Regions from separate parts of the Allobosea sp. UC22_33 genome, predicted to be linked through region 2. Evidence: predicted binding sites of a transcription regulator. Region 2 holds the regulator's gene; each other region holds the start of a gene.
What was found. The regulator PhoB, encoded in region 2, activates phosphate uptake and scavenging genes when phosphate is short. The targets are predictions, from matches to a motif close to TGTCATNNANCTGTCAT.
Positions count from the first base shown of each region.

Region 1: the regulator PhoB is predicted to act here: its motif matches at 2,608-2,624, upstream of ACFJGT_RS08415 (RNA degradosome polyphosphate kinase).
Region 3: the regulator PhoB is predicted to act here: its motif matches at 2,259-2,275, upstream of ugpB (sn-glycerol-3-phosphate ABC transporter substrate-binding protein UgpB).
Region 4: the regulator PhoB is predicted to act here: its motif matches at 2,334-2,350, upstream of phnD (phosphate/phosphite/phosphonate ABC transporter substrate-binding protein).

Region 1 is NZ_CP170556.1:1,771,198-1,775,967, reverse strand. It holds gene ppx (exopolyphosphatase) at 1-324, opposite strand, end outside; gene ACFJGT_RS08415 (RNA degradosome polyphosphate kinase) at 353-2,548, opposite strand; gene ACFJGT_RS08410 (hypothetical protein) at 2,670-3,368, opposite strand; gene ACFJGT_RS08405 (AI-2E family transporter) at 3,376-4,485, opposite strand; gene ACFJGT_RS08400 (CDP-alcohol phosphatidyltransferase family protein) at 4,575-4,770, opposite strand, start outside.
Region 2 is NZ_CP170556.1:3,809,960-3,814,729, forward strand. It holds gene zapE (cell division protein ZapE) at 1-478, opposite strand, end outside; gene ACFJGT_RS18585 (amino acid ABC transporter ATP-binding protein) at 573-1,325, opposite strand; gene ACFJGT_RS18590 (STAS/SEC14 domain-containing protein) at 1,446-1,832, shown strand; gene phoB (phosphate regulon transcriptional regulator PhoB) at 1,836-2,543, opposite strand; gene phoU (phosphate signaling complex protein PhoU) at 2,557-3,276, opposite strand; gene pstB (phosphate ABC transporter ATP-binding protein PstB) at 3,483-4,283, opposite strand; gene pstA (phosphate ABC transporter permease PstA) at 4,329-4,770, opposite strand, start outside.
Region 3 is NZ_CP170556.1:5,047,779-5,052,548, forward strand. It holds gene ACFJGT_RS24420 (hypothetical protein) at 1-849, opposite strand, end outside; gene ACFJGT_RS24425 (fumarylacetoacetate hydrolase family protein) at 983-2,161, opposite strand; gene ugpB (sn-glycerol-3-phosphate ABC transporter substrate-binding protein UgpB) at 2,360-3,685, shown strand; gene ugpA (sn-glycerol-3-phosphate ABC transporter permease UgpA) at 3,762-4,643, shown strand; gene ACFJGT_RS24440 (creatininase family protein) at 4,643-4,770, shown strand, end outside.
Region 4 is NZ_CP170556.1:1,113,175-1,117,944, reverse strand. It holds gene groES (co-chaperone GroES) at 223-510, shown strand; gene groL (chaperonin GroEL) at 558-2,195, shown strand; gene phnD (phosphate/phosphite/phosphonate ABC transporter substrate-binding protein) at 2,412-3,326, shown strand; gene ACFJGT_RS05230 (branched-chain amino acid ABC transporter substrate-binding protein) at 3,479-4,591, shown strand.

The sequences.
Region 1 (4,770 bases), 2.0 Mb from region 2:
AATCAGTTCGATCGGCTGGCCGATCGCCTCCTCGGCGCGGGCGATGAACTCAGGCCCGTTGCTGGCATAGCGCGCCGCTGCGGTGGCGATGACGCGGATCTCGCCGACATGCATGGCCTCGCAGAGGATGCGGAAGCGCACCAGCGCGTTGATCGCCTTGGCGACGGCGTCATCGGCGAGACGGCCGGTCGAGGCGACCTGCCGGCCGAGACCCGCCATTTCCTTCTCGTTGAAGACCTGCGCGGGGGCGCGAGCCAGCATCTCGTAGACGACGAGGCGGACCGAGTTCGAGCCGATATCGACGATGGCGATGGTGTGGGACAACGCGAGCCGCCCCGGCGCATGCTTGAGCTCAGGCCTTGCGTCCCCCTCGGCGCGAGAGGGAACGGGGACTTGAGTTGGAGAGCGATTTTCCACGTCCGGACAGACTCGGGTTCGTCATGAAGTACTTATGCGCATTGAACGGCTCTTCGTTCGGCGCGGGGACAATGCGGCGCGAGCCGCCATCGGGCAATATCGTCCAGCTCTGCTCGTTGTCGAGCCAATTGGCCAGCATGATCTGATCCATCAGCTGCTGATGCACAGTCGGATTGAGGATCGGCGTCAGCGCCTCGACCCGGCGGTCGAGGTTGCGCGGCATCAGGTCGGCCGAGGAAATGTAGATCTTGGCCTTGGGCGACGGCATGCCGTGGCCGGCGCCGAAGGCGTAGATGCGGGTATGCTCGAGGAAGCGGCCGATGATCGACTTGACCCGGATGTTGTCGGAGAGGCCGGGCACGCCGGGCCTGAGGCAGCAGATGCCGCGCACAACGAAATCGATCTCGACGCCGGCCTGGCTCGCATCATAGAGCGCATCGATGATCTCGGGATCGACCAGCGAGTTGCACTTGCCCCAGATCGCGCCCTTGCGGCCGGCCTTCACATGGGCGACCTCCTCGGCGATATCGGCGAGCAGGCGCTGCTTCAGGCCGGTCGGCGAGACCGCCATGCGCTCCAGCCCGTCGGGCTCGGCATAACCGGTGATGAAGTTGAAGACGCGGGCAACATCCTGCGACAGCACGGGATCGGCGGTAAAGAAGGAGACGTCGGTGTAGATGCGCGCCGTGATCGGGTGGTAGTTGCCGGTCGCGATATGGCAATAGGTGACGAGCTGGCCGGCCTCGCGGCGCACCACCAATGACAGCTTGGCATGGGTCTTCAGCTCGATGAAGCCGTAGACGACCTGGACGCCGGCGCGCTCCATCTCCTTGGCCCAACGGATGTTCGCTTCCTCGTCGAAGCGGGCCTTGAGCTCGACCAGCGCTGTCACCGACTTGCCGGCCTCGGCCGCCTCCGTCAGCGCCTTGACGATCGGCGAGTTGGAGGAGGTGCGGTAGAGCGTCTGCTTGATCGCGACGACGTTGGGGTCGCGCGCCGCCTGCTGCAGGAACTGCACGACGACGTCGAAGCTCTCATAGGGGTGATGGACGAGCAGGTCCTTCTGGCGGATCGCGGCGAAGCAGTCTCCGCCATGCTCGCGGATGCGCTCGGGGAAGCGGGCATTGTAAGGCTTGAACTTCAAATCCGGCCGGTCGACGCCGACGAGCTGCGAGAGTTCCGTCAGGCCGATCAGTCCGTTGACCTCGACGACCTCGTCGCTATCGACCTTGAGCTCGCGCACGATCATCCGGCGCAGATGGTCGGGCATGCCGGTCGAGAGTTCGAGCCGGATGACCACGCCGAGCCGGCGTTGCTTCAGCATGGTCTCGAAGACGCGGACGAGGTCCTCCGCCTCCTCCTCGATATCGAGATCGGAGTCGCGGATGATGCGGAAGGAGCCGGCGCCCTTCACCTCGTAACCGGGGAAGAGCTTGCCGATGAACAGCGAGACCGCGTCGTCGAGCGCGATGAAGCGGTGCAGGCCCTCGCGCGCCAGGTCCGGCAATTCGACGAAGCGGTCGATCTTGGTGGGCACGCGGATCAGCGCGTCGAGCTGACGCCCGTCGCTCTTGCGCTCCAGCGCCAGCGCGATGGTGAAGCCGAGATTGGGAATGAAGGGGAAAGGATGCGCCGGGTCGATCGCCAGCGGCGTCAGCACCGGGAAGATGTAGTTGAGGAAGTAATCCTCGAGCCAGATGCGGTCCTGCGCGCCGATATCGCCCGGCTGGAGCAGGTGGATGCGATGGCCGTGCAGTTCGTTGCGCAGCTCGGCCCAGCGCGCCTGCTGGTCGGCAGTCAGCGCCGCGACCGCCTCGCCGATGGCGACGAGTTGGCCGGCCGGCGTCAGGCCGTCCTGGCTGCGGGTGACGACACCGGCCTTGAGCTGCTCGCGCAGGCCGGACACGCGGACCATGAAGAATTCATCGAGATTGTTCGCGGAGATCGAGAGGAAGCGCAGCTGCTCCAGCAGCGGGTGGCTGCGATTCGAGGCCTCCTCCATCACGCGGCGGTTGAACTGGAGCCAGGACAGCTCGCGGTTCATGAAGCGCTCCGGCTGGTGGCGCAGCGGCGCCGCGTCAGCCTCGCTGGACAGCTTCTCCGGCTCGTCGATCACGGTGTCGAGGGTCATGCGCTTCACTCGCGTCCTGGTCGTCTTTCCGCTCATGCTGCCGTTGAAGCCATTCTAGTGCGACGGTTCGATGACAAGCGACATGATTTGAAGCATGCGACCTGCGCGCATGGGGCCGGGTTCAACCCGGTTCCTCCGGAAACAGTTCCGCCAGCGCCTCCTGAACCAGCGGGCGCGTCACGCGCCGGCCGCGTTCGAGCGCGAGGCGGTCGAGCCGGTCGACCACCTGCCGCGCGGCGGCGAAGGAGCGCTCCATCCGCATGGCGAGGGTGTCGATCACAGCGATATCGACCACGAGCTGGCGGTCGATGAAGAGCTTGACCAGCAGCGCCCGCAGCAGCCCGTCATCCGGCGGCTCGATCGTCGCGGCCGGCGCCAGCCGAAGCCGCGAGAGCAGGTCCGGCACGCTCAGGCCCCAGAGGTCGGGCGCGCTTCGCGCCGTCAGCAGCAGGGAGCCGCCGCGCGCCTTGATGGCGTTCATCAGGTGGAACAGGGCATGCTCGTCGAGGGCGCCGGCATCGCAATCCTCGATCACCAGCGCGCCGCCCGAGACGAGGTGGGGCACCTGTGCCTCGTTCAGCTCGCTTGCTGGAATCGTCCAGGCATGGGCGGCCCGCGCCCAGATCGCGGCGAGATGGGTCTTGCCGGCGCCCTCCGGCCCGGTGAGGCGCAGCCAAGCCTCGGGCCAGGCCGGCCAGCGCTCGATCAGGCCATAGGCGGCCTCGTTGGAAGCACCGACCAGAAAGTCCTCGACACCATGGCGGCTGTCGACCGGCAGGTCGAAGGCAAGCTGGCGCGGGCGCGGGGGAATTTCGGACATGAAGAACTCAGGCGTCGGTGCCGATGCGCGCCTTCGCCGCCGCCGCGCGGGTGGCATCGCCGCCGTGATAGAGGTTGCTGGCGAGATATTGCCGCAGCGCGAAGCGGCAGAGCACACCGATGACGGCCGCGAGCGGCACCGCCAGCAGCAGACCGACGAAGCCGAACAGCGAGCCGAAGGCAAGCAGCGCGAACATCAGCCAGACCGGGTGCACGCCGATGGAATCGCCGACGAACTTGGGCTGGAAGATGTTTCCTTCGAGGAACTGCCCGGCGAAGAAGACGCCGAGCGTCGCCAGCGGCCAGGTCCAGTCCGGCCAGAACTGCACCGTCGCGACGCCGACCGAGAGCACGAGCCCGGTCAGCGAGCCGACATAGGGGATGAAGGACAGGAAGCCCGAGATGATGCCGATCAGCGCGCCGAAATTGACGCCGATCAGGCTGAGGCCGATGGCGTAGAAGCCGCCGAGCAGCACGCAGACCAGCGCCTGTCCGCGCAGGAAGCCGGCGATCGCCCTATCCATCTCGTGCAGCAGGCCGCGAATGGTGTCGCGATGGTCGAGCGGCAGCCAGCTATCGACCGTCGCGACCATGCGGTCCCAGTCGACCAGCAGGTAGAACGCGATGACCGGCGTCAGCACCAGCAGCGAGAACACGCCGACGATGGCTGTGCCGCCGCTCCAGAGCGATTGCAGCAGGCCGCCGACCCATTTCATGCCGTCGCCGACGAGATTGCCGAGCGAGCTCTGCGCGTCCTTGGTGAGTTCGGAGGCGCCAAAGCGTTCGAGCCAGGGGGTCCCCTTCTCCAGCACCAGCGCCTGGAGCTTGGCGGCGTCGCCCGGCAGACGCGCGACGAGGCCGGCGAGCTGCTGGCCGAGCAAGGGTGCCAGCAGGACCAGCCCCAGCACGAAGATGAGCAGGAAGACGACGAGGATGACGATCGTCGCCGCCAGCCGGTTCATGCCCATTCGCTCCAGCCGGTCGGCGAGCGGATCGAGCAGATAGGCCAGCGCCAGCGCCGCGATGAAGGGCAGCAGCACGTCGCGCAGCACGACCAGAAACAGGACGAAGACAAGAAGGGAGCCGACCCAGAAGCCGATCTGGCGTTGCAACGTCATCGATCAGCCTCTCTCGCATCTCATGGCCAGCGCCTATGTCAGATGTGCATCGGGGGCCGCGTTTCCAACCGCTATCGTGGAAAGCCCCGTCAACCTGCCATGTGGCGCAGCCAGAAGGCGAGATAGGCCGTCATCGAGGCGACCGTCAACAGAGCGACGAGGAGTTCACAGGCCAGCGTCAGTCCACCGGGTTCGATGCCGAAGGCGCGAGAACCCAGCGCAAATGCAGCAAAGCCGATCTGCGCGGCGGTGTTGAGCTTGCTGACGACGATGGGCGCGATCGTC
Region 2 (4,770 bases):
GCCGCCCGAGGATCATCGCATCGGCGATGTCGGTGACGGTGAACTCGTCGAAGCAGAGCAGATAGGCCTCATCAGCAAGATCCGCCGCAACCGGCGCGATCGGATCGGAATCCTTGACCTCGCCGCTCTTGATCTTCTGCCGATAGATGTTGATGCGACCATGCACGTCGGCGAGGAATTCGTGGAAATGCACGCGGCGCTTGCGCTTCACCGGCGCCGCCTCGAAGAACATGTCCATCAGCATGGTCTTGCCGCGGCCGACCGAGCCCCAGACATAGAGCCCTTTCGGCGCACTAGCCGTGTCCGGCTTCTTGCCGAAGAGCCAGCCGAGCGCGCTGCCCTTGCGGGCGAGGCGACGGGCTGCGAGCGTCTCGGTCAGCGCCTGGAGCTTCCTGACCACCGCGACCTGCGCGGGATCGCGCTCGATGGCGCCCGCCTCGACCAGGGCGGCATAACGGTCGGTGATCGAGGCTGACATGACGGTGGGCGCTGGCGATCCGGAGAAGACCTGACCGGGTTACGTTAGCCCTGCCCGCATCGCAAGCCCGCCGAGCATTTCCAGCGAAGCGCCTCTACGCCGACAGCGAGGCGAGAAAGTCGCGCAGACGCGCCTGCCTCGGCGCGGCGAGGAGGCTCCGAGGCGACCCGATCTCGACGATCTCGCCGCCATCCATGAAGGCGACCTGGTCGCCGGTTTCCCGGATGAAGCCGATTTCATGCGTCGCCACGATCAGGGTCGGGCCCGATCCCGCGAGGCCGCGCATGACCTCAAGCACTTCGCTCGCGGCATCCGGATCGAGCCCCGCAGTCGGCTCGTCCAGCAGCATCAATCTCGGCTTCGCCGCCAAGGCTCTGGCGACGGCAAGGCGCCGCTGCTGCCCGCCCGAAAGCTCGTTGGGATAGGCATCGCGCCTGTCGGGGAGCCCGACCCGTTCCAGCGCCGCCATCGCCTCCGCGACGATCTCTCGCCGCGACAGCTTCAGCCGGGCGAGCGGCCCTTCGAGAATGTGCTGCAGGGCGGTCATATGGTCGAACAGCGCGGGCCGTTGGGGGACCATGCCGACGGCGAGAGGCTGGCCTGCGGTCCCGGTCTCGATCGGCTGCCCGTCGACCTGGATCGTGCCCTCGTCGGCCGTCTCGCTCCCGTCGATGCAGCGCAGCAGCGTCGACTTGCCGGCGCCCGATGGCCCGATGATGCACTGGATCGCGCCGGGCGCGACCGCAAGCGAGACGTCGGTCAGCGCCTGCACGCCACCGAAGCGCTTGCCGACATGGGCGATCGTGACGGCCGCGCCTTCAGCCTTCGTGGTCTGCGCCGCGCTCACGTCGCGTCCTCCGCACCGTCCTTCGAGAATGGCGTTGGAGGCCATAGCGTTCGATCTGCGGCAAGACCAGCCCTGCGAACCTCGTCCGCGCCCGCGCGTTGTCGAGCAGGAGGACGATCCATGCTCACGATTCTGCCGGCCCCGGACCATGTCGCCGCCTATCGCCTGTCGCAGACGCTGACGGGAGAGGATCTCGACGCGATCATGGCCGACATCAACGCCCGGCTCGCCCGTCACGAGAAGCTCGGCATCCTAGCCGACATGACCGATTTCACTGACATGACGCTGGCCGCCGCCTGGAAGGACGCGCGCTACAGCCTCGGCAAGCTCTGGGAGCTCAGGCGTTTCCCGAAGGAGGCCGTGATCACCGACAGGGGCTGGCTCGCCGGCTTCGTCGAACTGCTCGACCCGGCGATCCCCTTCGTGAAGGTCCGCGCCTTCAAGCCCGAGGACTACGAGAAGGCGCTGAGCTGGGTCGGCGATATCGAGGGCGGCCCGAACGCCTGAGGCTTAAGCGGCCCCGCCGCGCGCAAAGGTCTCGTCGAAGGCGTAGCCGGCGCCACGCACGGTGCGCAGCGGGTCCTTGGCATCGCCCGGCGTGATCGCCTTGCGCAGCCGCCCGACATGGACGTCGACCGTGCGCTCGTCGATATAGACGTCGCGGCCCCAGACGGCATCGAGCAGCTGGGCGCGGGAATAGACCCGGCCCGGCGCCTGCATCAGGAATTCCAGCAGGCGGAACTCGGTCGGCCCGAGATGGAGTTCACTGCCCGCGCGGCGGACGCGGCGCGTCGTACGGTCGAGTTCGAGATCGCCCGCCGCCAATAGCCCCGCGACGTGACCTGGCTTCGCCCGGCGCAAAAGCGCCTGGATGCGTGCGATCAGCTCCGGCAGCGAGAACGGCTTCACGACATAGTCGTCGGCGCCGGTCGCAAGGCCACGCACCCGCTCGGTCTCCTCGCCGCGCGCCGTCAGCATGATGATCGGCACGCGCTCGGTGTCGCGACGCGAGCGCAGCCGGCGGCAGAGCTCGATGCCGGACAGGCCCGGCAGCATCCAGTCGAGCAGGACGAGATCGGGCGTGTGATCGCGCAGATGCAGCTCCGCATCGTCCCCGCGCGCGACGCTGTCGACCTCGAAGCCCTCGGCTTCGAGGTTGTAGCGCAGCAGCAGGGTGAGCGGCTCTTCGTCCTCGACGATCAGGATACGTGCGGCCATGATGGCTTTGACCTTAGCTTCCCGTCACCGCTTCGACCTCGATATTGGTCGTGTCGAGCTTGGGGCGGTTCGCATCGAGGGAATCGCCGGTGACGAGGTAATGGATCGTCTCGGCGATATTGGTGGTGTGGTCGCCGATGCGCTCGATGTTCTTGGCGCAGAACAGCAGATGCGTGCAGAAGGTGATGTTGCGCGGGTCCTCCATCATATAGGTCAGGAGTTCGCGGAACAGCGAGGTGTAGAGCGCGTCGATCTCGTCGTCGCGCTTCCAGACCTCGAGCGCCTTCTGCTCGTTGGTCGCGGCATAGGCGTCGAGCACGTCCTTGAGCTGGGCCTGCACCAGGCGGCTGATATGCTCCAGGCCGACGACCGCGCGATGCGGCGGCTGGAACTGCCCGGCGATGGCGACAGCGCGCTTGGCGATGTTCTTGGCGAGATCGCCGACGCGCTCGATGTCCGAGGCAAGGCGGATCGCCGAGATCAGCTCGCGCAGGTCCTGCGCCAGCGGCTGGCGCCGGGCGATGGTGAGCACGGCCTTCTCCTCGACCTCGCGCTGGAGGTTGTCGAGACGCTGGTCGGCCGAGATGATCTTCTGGGCGAGCGCGGTGTCGCGGCGAACGAGCGCCACCGTGGAATCGCCCAGCATGCGCTCGGCCATGCCGCCCATTTCGGCGAGGCTGCGGCGGATGCCTTCGAGATCGGTGTCGTAGGAGCGGACGATGTGGTCGGTCATGGCGGCGTGTCCTCTAGATCATTGGCGCCGGTGCAGCGTCGTCTTGTTCGGATCGGATTGCGCATCCTTCAGCCCTCATGCTGAGGAGCAAGCGAAGCTTGCGTCTCGAAGGATGCTCCAGATGGTTCCGGAGCCTCCTGGACCATCCTTCGAGACGCCGAATGCGCGGCTCCTCAGGATGAGGGCTGCTAGTTTGAAACCGGTCCTTAGCCGAAACGGCCGGTGACGTAGTCCTGGGTCTGCTTCTTGGCGGGGTTCATGAAGATCGTGTTGGTCGGTGCGAACTCGATGACCTCGCCGAGATACATGAACGCGGTGTACTGCGAGATGCGCGCCGCCTGCTGCATGTTGTGCGTGACGATCGCGATGGTGAAGTCGCTCTTGAGCTGCTCCAGCAGGTCCTCGATCTTGCCGGTCGAGATCGGGTCGAGCGCCGAGGTCGGCTCGTCGAACAGGATCACTTCCGGCTTCTGCGCGATGGTGCGCGCGATGCACAGGCGCTGCTGCTGGCCGCCGGAGAGGCCCATGCCGGAGCTCTTCAGCTTGTCCTTGACCTCGTCCCAGAGCGCGGCGCGGCGCAGCGCGCCCTCGACGCGGTCGTCGAGCTCCGACTTCGGCGGCTTCTCGTAGAGGCGGATGCCGAAGGCGACGTTGTCGTAGATCGACATCGGGAACGGCGTCGGCTTCTGGAAGACCATGCCGACGCGCGAGCGCAATTCGTTCACGTCGACATCGTTGGAGATGATGTTGCGGCCGTCGAGCATGATCTGCCCTTCCGCGCGCTGCTCCGGATAGAGCGAGTAGATCCGGTTGAAGATGCGCAGCAGGGTCGACTTGCCGCAGCCCGACGGGCCGATCAGCGCCGTGACGTGGCGGTCGCGGAAGTCCAGATTGATGTTCTTCAGCGCCTTGTGCTCGCCGTAGTAGAAATCGAGGTTCTTCACCGCGATCCGGACGGGCGCCTCGGCATCGAGCGACTGGGGGGAGAGTTCAAGGGTCGAAAGCATCGACTTAGGTCCTCAAGGTCGGTCGCGACCGGGTTGGTTTCAGGCTCACTTGCTGCCGGCGACGATACGCCGGGCAACGATCGAGAGCACGAGGATCGAGACGGTGATGATGAGAGAGCCGGCCCAGGCGAGCTGCTGCCAGTTCTCGTAAGGGGCGGAGGCGAACTGGTAGATCGTCACCGGCAGGTTAGAGACGCCGCCGACGAGCGTCGGCGAGAACCAGAAATTGTTGTTCAGCGCGGTGAAGAGCAGCGGCGCGGTCTCGCCGGCGATGCGGGCGAGCGCCAGCAGGATGCCGGTGACCATGCCGGCCTTGGCCGCGCGCCAGGTCACCGAGGTGATGACGACGGAGGGCGGCGCGCCGAGCGCGGCGCCGGCCTCGCGCAAGGGTCCGGGCACGAGGCTCAGCATGTCCTCGGTCGTGCGCACGATCACGGGGATCGCGATGATGCCGAGCGCGACGCCGCCGGCCCAGCCGGAATAGCCC
Region 3 (4,770 bases), 1.2 Mb from region 2:
GAACTTGACCGAGGCCACGGTCAGGAAGCGCGGCAGCAGCGTATCGGTGTTGAGGCTGAGCAGGGTCAGGATGTCCAGGACATAGGCCGAGCTCAGCCCGGTCGCCAGCTCCAGCACGGCCAGCGCGAGGAAGACGAGGCCGGCGGCAATGACCGCATCGCGGAAGCGCATCCGTCCGCTCAGCGTGGCATAGCCGACAAGCAGCGTGCCTGAGACCGCGCCGGTCACCTTCGTCAGGAACAGCGCCAGCATCAGCACGGCGACGAGCCCGATCCGGAGGCCGCGCCGCTGCACGACCATCAGGGTCGCGATCAGCAGATAGAGCAGCAGCGCGACATGGCGGTTGTAGAAGCCGTAGCCGTCGAAACCGGGCGAGGGGTAGAGCCCGTGCAGGTTGATCGGCAGCGCCGCGAACAGCAGGAAGGGCAGCACCAGCGCGAGCGCCTGCGGGCGGGAGCGCCGGGAGGTCTCAGTGGCCAGCAGGGCGAGCACCGGCAGCATGACCGGCTGCAGCGCCCAGTTGATCAGCAGCATCGGCTGCGCATGGGGGAAGATGATGTCGAGAGCCGCGGCCAGGTAGAAGCCGAGCGGGCCGATCGGTGCGAAGAAATCGATGGTCGGGATCTGTCCGAGCTCGATGCGCTGGATGGCGTCGAGATAGACGACGGTGTCCCAGGCATTCGGCCCCAGCGGCAGGCGCAACGGCAGGATCAGCCCTGCGACGGCCGCCAGCGCGAACGCCATGATCCAGGCGAGGGGTGAACCGGCTATCCTTGCCATCGCGCCCTTGCCGCTCACATTCTTGGTGCCGACCTGGGAGTTCTGCCTCCCGATCTCGCTCATCGCCACGCCGAACCCTCCTGGTCCAGCCCGCTCTCTGGCAGAAAATTCTTACCATCCGCCTGACAAAACCGCTGCTTCTTGCGGTTTTCGGTCAAGAAAGCCGGCAGGAACAGCGCGGCGTTCGGCGTCGGCTATCGCCTCACAGCAGCCCGTGCCTGGCGAGATGGCGCATCAGATGCGAGGCGCCATAGGTCCAGGGCGCGCATGCGTCGGTGCGCTTCATCCGGTTGACGAGGCTGCCGAGCTCGGGGGCGGCGATGGTGACGATGTCCCCGTATTTATGGGTGAAGCCGCCGCCAGGTGCATCGCGATCCTTGATCGGCGCGAACATGGTGCCGAGATAGAGCGCTGCCCCGTCCGGGTACTGGTGATGCGGGCCGATCATCTGCGCGGCGAGATCGGCCGGGTCGCGGCTGATCTTCGCGATCGAGGAGGAGCCTTCCAGCCGGAAGCCGTCCTCGCCCTCGACCGTCAGCGTCACCGTCGTCCGGCGGACATGGTCGAGCGTGAAGCCGGCATCGAACAGGCGGATGAAGGGGCCGACGGCCGCCGCCGCATTGTTGTCCTTGGCCTTGCCGAGGAGCAGGGCCGAGCGGCCCTCGACATCGCGCAGGTTGACGTCGTTGCCCAGCGTCGCGCCGACGATCGCGCCCGTCGAGGCGACGATCAGCACGACCTCAGGCTCGGGATTGTTCCAGCTCGAGGCCGGATGCAGGCCGGCATCCGCCCCGGTGCCGACCGTCGACATCGGCGGGGCCTTGGTGAAGATCTCGGCATCGGGCCCGATCCCGACCTCGAGATACTGGCTCCAGGCGCCCTGCTTGATCAGGACGTCCTTGAGATGCATCGCCTCGGGCGAGCCGGGCTTCAGCTTGGAGAGGTCGTCACCGATGAGCTTGCCGATCTCCTCGCGGATCGTTGCTGCTGCAGCCGGGTTGCCGCGCGCCTTCTCCTCGATCACGCGTTCCAGCATCGAGACCGCGAAGGTGACGCCCGCCGCCTTGACTGCCTGCAGATCGAGCGGCGAGAGCAGCCAGGGGCGCTTCGGATCGCGACCGTCCACAGGCGTATTGGCGAGGATCTCGGTGAGCGAGCCGATCGCTTCGCCATCAGCGGCGCGCAACGCAGCGGCTGGATCGGCGCTTTCGCAGAGGTCCCGGCTGGTCGGGAAGCGCCGGGTCACGTCGATGACCTGCCCGCCGCGGAGCGTCACCACGGCCGGCCCGCCGAGATCGGCGCGCCAGACGCGCCCTGCGAGCGCGGCGGCGTCGGCATCCGCGGGCAGGGCCGCGGCGACGGAGAGAGCGAGATCAGGCATGGCACCGGTCCGGAAAGGAAATCGTCGGGAGACGGAGAACACCCCGTTCTGCGTGACGGCGCAAGCCGGACCCAGACCATAGGCGGATTGCGCCGGTCGTCATCGATTTGTCATTGAAATGTCGCCTGCGCTTCATGCTAGCTTGCGCACCAACGACAAGAACCGCGGCGGCGCTCGCCCGCGGAAGGGAGACATTCCATGAGCATCAAATCGCGCATCCTGATGTCGGTCGCGGCTTTTGCGCTCGCCGGCGCCTCGCCTGCCCTGGCGCAGACCGAGATCCAGTGGTGGCACGCGCTGACCGGCGCCAATAACGACGTCGTCGTCAAGCTTTCCGAGGATTTCAACGCCTCGCAGAAGGACTACAAGATCGTTCCGGTCTACAAGGGCTCCTATCCCGACACGCTGAACGCCGGCATTGCCGCCTTCCGCGCCGGCCAGGCGCCTCATATCCTGCAGGTCTTCGAGGTCGGCACCGGCACCATGATGTCGGCCAAGGGCGCGATCAAGCCCGTCCACGAGATGATGAAGGAAGCCGCCGAGAAGTTCGATCCGGCCGCCTATCTGCCGGCCATCAGCGGCTATTACTCGACGGCCAAGGGCGAGATGCTCTCGATGCCGTTCAACTCCTCGTCGATGGTGATGTGGTACAACAAGGACGCCTTCAAGAAGGCGGGCCTCGACCCGGAGAAGCCGCCGAAGACCTGGCCTGAGACTTTCGAAGCCGCCAAGAAGCTGAAGGCCGCCGGCTACGACAAGTGCGGCGTCTCGAACGCCTGGGCGCCCTGGGCGAATATCGAGCAGTTCGGTGCCTGGCACAACATTCCGCTCTCGACCAAGGTCAACGGCATGGCCGGCGCCGATGCGGTCATGAACTTCAACCAGAGCCCGCTCTTCCTGAAGCACTGGACCAATCTGGTCGAGATGCAGAAGGACAAGACCTACGACTATTCAGGCCGCACCAATAACGGCGAGGGTCGCTTCACCTCGGGCGAATGCCCGATCTTCCTGACCTCCTCGGGCTTCTTCGGCAACGTCAAGGCGAACGCCAAGTTCGATTGGGCCAATGCGGCGATGCCGTATTATCCGGAAGCCGCCGGCGCCCCGCAGAACTCGATCATCGGCGGCGCTTCGCTGTGGGTGATGGGCGGCAAGAAGCCGGCCGAATACAAGGGCGTGGCCAAGTTCTTCACCTTCCTCTCGGATGTCGACCGCCAGGTGAAGCTGCACACCGAGTCGGGCTACCTGCCGATCACCAAGGCGGCCTATGAGAAGGTCAAGGCGTCGGGCTTCTACAAGGACAAGCCCTATCTCGAGACCCCGATCCTAGAGCTGACCAACAAGGCCCCGACCGACAACTCCAAGGGCCTGCGCTATGGCAGCCTCGTCCAGATCCGCGATGTCTGGTCGGAGGAGCTGGAATCCGCTCTGAACGGCCAGAAGACGCCGAAGGCGGCGCTGGACGCGGCCGTGGAGCGCGGCAACCAGATGCTGCGTCAGTTCGAGCGCTCGGCGGCGCGCTGAGCGGTAGCTCTTGCATCCCTGAGGCCATCCCGGGCACATGCGTCCGGGATGGTCGTCTTGTTCTCCAAGGAAGCCGATGCAGAAGAACGCATATTTCAAGGGGCTGACGATCCCCTTCCTGCTGCTTCTGCCGCAGCTCGCCATCACCATCGTGTTCTTCTACTGGCCGGCAACCCAGGCCGTCTGGCAGAGCTTCCTGATCGAGGACGCCTTCGGCACCTCGACGGAGTTCGTCTGGTTCGAGAATTACCAGGCGCTCTTCTCCGATCCCGGCTATCTCAAGGCCTTCGTCAACACGGCGATCTTCTCGACCTTCGTCTGTGTGTTCTCGCTCTCGATCGCGCTGCTCTTCGCCGTCATGGCGGACCGGCAGATTCGCGGCGCCGAGATCTACAAGACCCTGCTGATCTGGCCCTATGCGGTGGCGCCTGCCATTGCCGGCGTGCTCTGGCTCTTCATGTTCGATCCCTCGCTCGGCATGCTCGCGCGCGGGCTGCAATCGCTGGGCATCCCGTGGAATCCGCGCCTCAACGGCAACCACGCCATGCTGCTGGTCATCCTGGCCGCAACCTGGAAGCAGATCAGCTACAATTTCCTGTTCTTCCTCGCCGGCCTGCAGTCGATCCCGAAGAGCGTGATCGAGGCCGCCGTGATCGACGGGGCCAAGCCGATGCGCCGGTTCTGGACCATCGTCTTCCCGCTGCTCTCGCCGACGACCTTCTTCCTGCTCGTCGTCAACATCGTCTACGTCTTCTTCGACACCTTCGGCATCATCGACACCATCACCGGCGGCGGCCCCTCGGGCGCGACCGAGACGCTGGTCTACAAGGTCTTCTCCGACGGCAAGGGCGGCTCCAATCTCGGCGGTTCCGCGGCGCAGTCGGTGCTGCTGCTGATCATGGTGATCGGGCTGACCGCGGTGCAGTTCCGCTTCATCGAGCGCAAGGTCAGCTACTGATGGCCTCCGTGCTCTGGATGGACCTCACCGCCGAGGAACTGCGCGCCAAGGCGGCGACGGACGCGATCGTCGTCCTGCCCGTCGCCTCGATCGAGCAGCACGGCCCGCATCTGCCCGTCGGCGTCGA
Region 4 (4,770 bases), 2.7 Mb from region 2:
TGTTAGCGTGTTCAAGCGCTGCTGCCAGCAGGCCTGCAGGGACCTGCGACATCGCATCCGCCGGCATTCACTTTATCGCGGGGCGCTTCCTTGACTCTCCGCGACCTCGCGCCTATCTCCGGCTGCAACTGTTAGCACTCTCACTTGGTGACTGCTAACAGCGTCCCCCGGGTGCCCGTCAGCGGCGCCCGAACCGAATAAGATCGAGAGGAAGACAGAACCATGAAGTTCCGTCCGTTGCATGACCGCGTCGTGGTCCGTCGCCTGGATGGCGAAGAGAAGACCAAGGGTGGCATCATCATCCCCGAGACCGCCAAGGAAAAGCCCCAGGAGGGCGAGGTCATCGCCGTCGGTTCCGGCGCGCGTGACGAGGCCGGCAAGCTCGTTGCCCTCGACGTCAAGAAGGGCGACCGCGTCCTGTTCGGCAAGTGGTCCGGCACCGAGGTCAAGATCGATGGTCAGGATCTCCTGATCATGAAGGAATCCGACATCATGGGCGTCGTCGGCTGATAGCCGCCTGACCGCCTCTTCCGTTTCCAGTTCAAGGAGTAGCTCTCATGGCTGCTAAAGACGTCAAATTCGGCACCGATGCCCGCGACAAGATGCTGCGCGGCGTGGATATCCTCGCCAATGCCGTGAAGGTGACGCTGGGCCCGAAGGGCCGCAACGTCGTGATCGAGAAGTCGTTCGGCGCCCCGCGCATCACCAAGGACGGCGTCACCGTCGCCAAGGAGATCGAGCTTTCCGACAAGTTCGAGAACATGGGCGCCCAGATGGTCCGCGAAGTCGCTTCGCGCCAGAACGACCACGCCGGCGACGGCACCACGACCGCCACCGTTCTCGCCCAGGCGATCGTCCGTGAAGGCGCCAAGTCGGTTGCGGCCGGCATGAACCCGATGGACCTGAAGCGCGGCATCGACCTGGCTGTCGAGGCCATCGTCGCCGACCTCAAAAAGAACTCCAAGAAGGTCACGTCGAACGCGGAAGTCGCGCAGGTCGGCACCATCTCGGCCAACGGCGACGAGTCGGTCGGCAAGATGATCTCGACCGCCATGCAGAAGGTCGGCAACGAGGGTGTCATCACCGTCGAGGAAGCCAAGACCGCCGAGACCGAGCTCGACGTCGTCGAGGGCATGCAGTTCGACCGCGGCTATCTCTCGCCGTACTTCATCACCAACTCGGAGAAGATGGTCGCCGAGCTGGAAGACCCCTACATCCTGATCTTCGAGAAGAAGCTGTCCTCGCTCCAGGCGATGCTGCCGATCCTCGAGGCCGTCGTGCAGACCGGCAAGCCGCTGCTCATCATCGCCGAGGACGTCGAGGGCGAGGCCCTGGCCACGCTCGTCGTCAACAAGCTCCGTGGCGGCCTCAAGGTCGCGGCCGTCAAGGCTCCGGGCTTCGGCGATCGCCGCAAGGCCATGCTCGAGGACATCTCGATCCTGACCGCCGGCCAGATGATCTCGGAAGACCTCGGCATCAAGCTCGAGACCGTGACCCTCCAGATGCTCGGCCGCGCCAAGAAGGTGCGCATCGAGAAGGAGAACACCACGATCATCGACGGCGCCGGCAAGAAGAAGGACATCGAGGCTCGCGTCGGCCAGATCAAGGCCCAGATCGAGGAGACCTCCTCGGACTACGACCGTGAGAAGCTCCAGGAGCGTCTGGCAAAGCTCGCCGGCGGCGTCGCGGTCATCCGCGTCGGCGGCGCGACCGAGGTCGAGGTCAAGGAGAAGAAGGACCGCGTCGACGACGCCCTGAACGCGACCCGCGCTGCGGTCGAAGAAGGCATCCTTCCCGGCGGTGGCGTTGCGCTCCTGCGCGCCCTGTCCTCGGTCAAGGGCATCAAGACCCAGAACGACGACCAGAAGACCGGCGTCGAGATCGTCCGCAAGGCGATCATGGCTCCGGCCCGCCAGATCGTCGACAACGCCGGCGATGACGGCGCGGTCGTGATCGGCAAGCTGCTCGAGTCGAAGGACTACACCTACGGCTACAACGCCCAGACCGGCGAGTACGGCGATCTGGTCAAGGCCGGCATCATCGACCCGACCAAGGTCGTGCGCACGGCGATCCAGGACGCGGCTTCGATCGCTGGCCTGCTGATCACCACCGAGGCGATGGTTGCCGAGCTGCCGAAGAAGGACTCGCCGATGCCCCCGATGGGCGGCGGCGGCATGGGCGGCATGGACTTCTGAGGAAGTCCAGACGCCCAAAGCGTCTGAATTCCGAAACCGGGCAACCCCGGTTTCGGGGGCGGCATGGACTTCTGATCCAGCCTCTCAGGCAATTACGGAAGGCCCGGCGCAAGCCGGGCCTTTTTCGTTTCACGGCACTGTCATCCGGCCGCCATCCGGCCGTCGTCGCGGGCGCGCATCGAGGCGCCATCAAAACTCACCGCGACAGAGATGATCATGCCGACACGCCGTTCCTTTCTTGCCGGCCTCGCCGCCAGCAGCGTCGCTCCTGCTTTCGCTCAAGGCGCGGACTGGCGGCAGGGCATCAAGGAGGTGCGCTTCGGCGTCTCCTCCGCCGAGAACGAGGCCGGCGCGATCGCCCGGACCCAGCCGATGGTGGATTACCTGACGCAGCGCCTCGGCGTGCCCGTGCGCTTCTTCCGGGTCTCGGATTATGCCGGCCTCGTCGAGGCGATGCGCGCCGACCAGGTCGACTTCGCCCGCTTCGGGCCTGCGGTCTACGCGCTCGGCCGCCGCGTGCTCGGCGACAAGCTCCAGCCGCTGATCCGTGACGTCGATAACCAAGGGCAGGAAGGCTATTACTCCGTGCTGCTGGTGCGGGCCGACAGCGCCTATCAGAGCCTCGCCGATCTCAAGGGTAAGGTGATGGCCTTCGCCGATCCGAACTCGACCTCCGGCTACGCCTTCCCCGCCTATTTCCTGCGCAAGCAGGGCATCGACCCCAAGGCCCATTTCAGCGGCACGGTCTTCTCCGGCGGCCACGACAATTCGGTGCTGGCGCTGGTGCGCGGCCAATTCGACGTCGTCGCGACCTATCAGGTCAATGCGGAGCATGGCGTCGCGCAGCGGCTGGCCCAGAAGGGCATGATCCCGTCCGGCTCGACCCGCGTGCTCTGGACCTCGCCCCTGATCCCGGCGAGCCCGTTCTCGGTCCGCGCCAACCTGCCGCAGGGGCTTAAGGACGATTTCGTCGCTGCGATGAACGCGATGAAGGAGGCCGCCCCCGAGGCGTGGAAGAGCTTCACCGACGGCCATGTCTCGCGCTATGCGCCGGCCCGCCACGAGGATTATCTCGACGTGATCGCCGTCACCGAGGAGCTGGAAGCCCAGCGCAAGGCACGCAGCGGCTGAGCGCGGGCGCCTCCTGCCACACCGCCATGCATTTCCCGCCAAGGCTGATGAAAGCTTGGGCAGTGCCCTCCGTCGGCTTCCTGGCCTATACAGGTTGCAAGCGATCCCGAACAGGATCGCGCGCTAAAGTTGCATGTCGTAGGGAGATGCAGATGAAAAAGTCACAGCTTTTGTCGGGCGCCGCATTGGCCGCCGCCCTCTTCCTCTCCGCCCAGGCTGCGCAGGCCGACATCACCATCGGGCTCGTCGCGCCGCTGACCGGCCCGGTCGCCGCCTATGGCGACCAGGTCAAGAACGGCGCCCAGACCGCCGTCGACGCCATCAACAAGGCTGGCGGCGTGCTCGGCGAGAAGCTTGTGTTGAAGCTTGCCGACGATGCCGGCGATCCGAAGCAGGGGGTCTCCTCCGCCAACCTGCTGGTCGGCGAGAAGGTCAAGTTCGTGGTCGGCCCGGTGACCTCCGGCGTCGCCATGGCGGTCTCGGACGTGTTCTCGGAGAGCGGCGTGCTGATGGTGACGCCGACCGCGACCTCGCCGGCGCTGACGACGCGCGGGCTGACCAATGTCTTCCGCACCTGCGGCCGCGACGACCAGCAGGCCGACATCGCCGCGACTTACGTCCTTAAGAACCTCAAGGACAAGAAGATCGCGATCGTCCACGACAAGGGCACCTACGGCAAGGGCCTGGCCGATGCCTTCCAGAAGGGCATCAATGCCGGCGGGCTCAAGGAGGTCATCGCGCTGACCGTCAATCCCGGCGACAAGGACCTCTCGGCGGTGGTGACGCGGCTGAAGGCCGCGAATGTCGAGGCGATCTATTTCGGCGGCTATCATCCCGAGGGCGGCCTGCTGGCGCGCCAGCTCGCCGATGCCGGCGTCAAGGCGGTGATCATCGGCGGCGAAGGCCTGTCCAACACCGAGTATGCCGCGATCGGCGGCGACCATGCCACCGGCACGCTCTTCACCAACGCGACCGACGCGCTGAAGAACCCCGACTCGGCCCAGGCCGTCGCGGCGCTGAAGGAGAAGGGCATCCCGCCGGAGGCCTTCACGCTGAACGCCTATGCCGCCGTCGAGGTGCTCAAGGCCGCGATCGAGAAGGCCGGCAAGCCGGGCGATGCCAATGGCGCCGCCAAGGCGCTGCAGTCGGGCATGCTGGTCAAGACCGCGATCGGCACGCTGACCTATGGCAAGACCGGCGACCTGAGCTCGCCGAGCTTCTCGATGTACAAGTGGGACGCCGGCAAGATCGTCGCCGCGCAGTAACCTGCGGGCAGCCGCCCCGCCCTCTTCCAGCCAGGCACCCCGGACGCGCCACGCTCGTCCGGGGTGTTTCGTTTTCAGACGCGCCGCACGACATTTTGCAAGAGCGCGGGTCATCCCGGACAAGCTGCGCAGCAGCGCCGATCCGGGATCCATGCCGGAACTTCCCCGGCGAAGGTTCC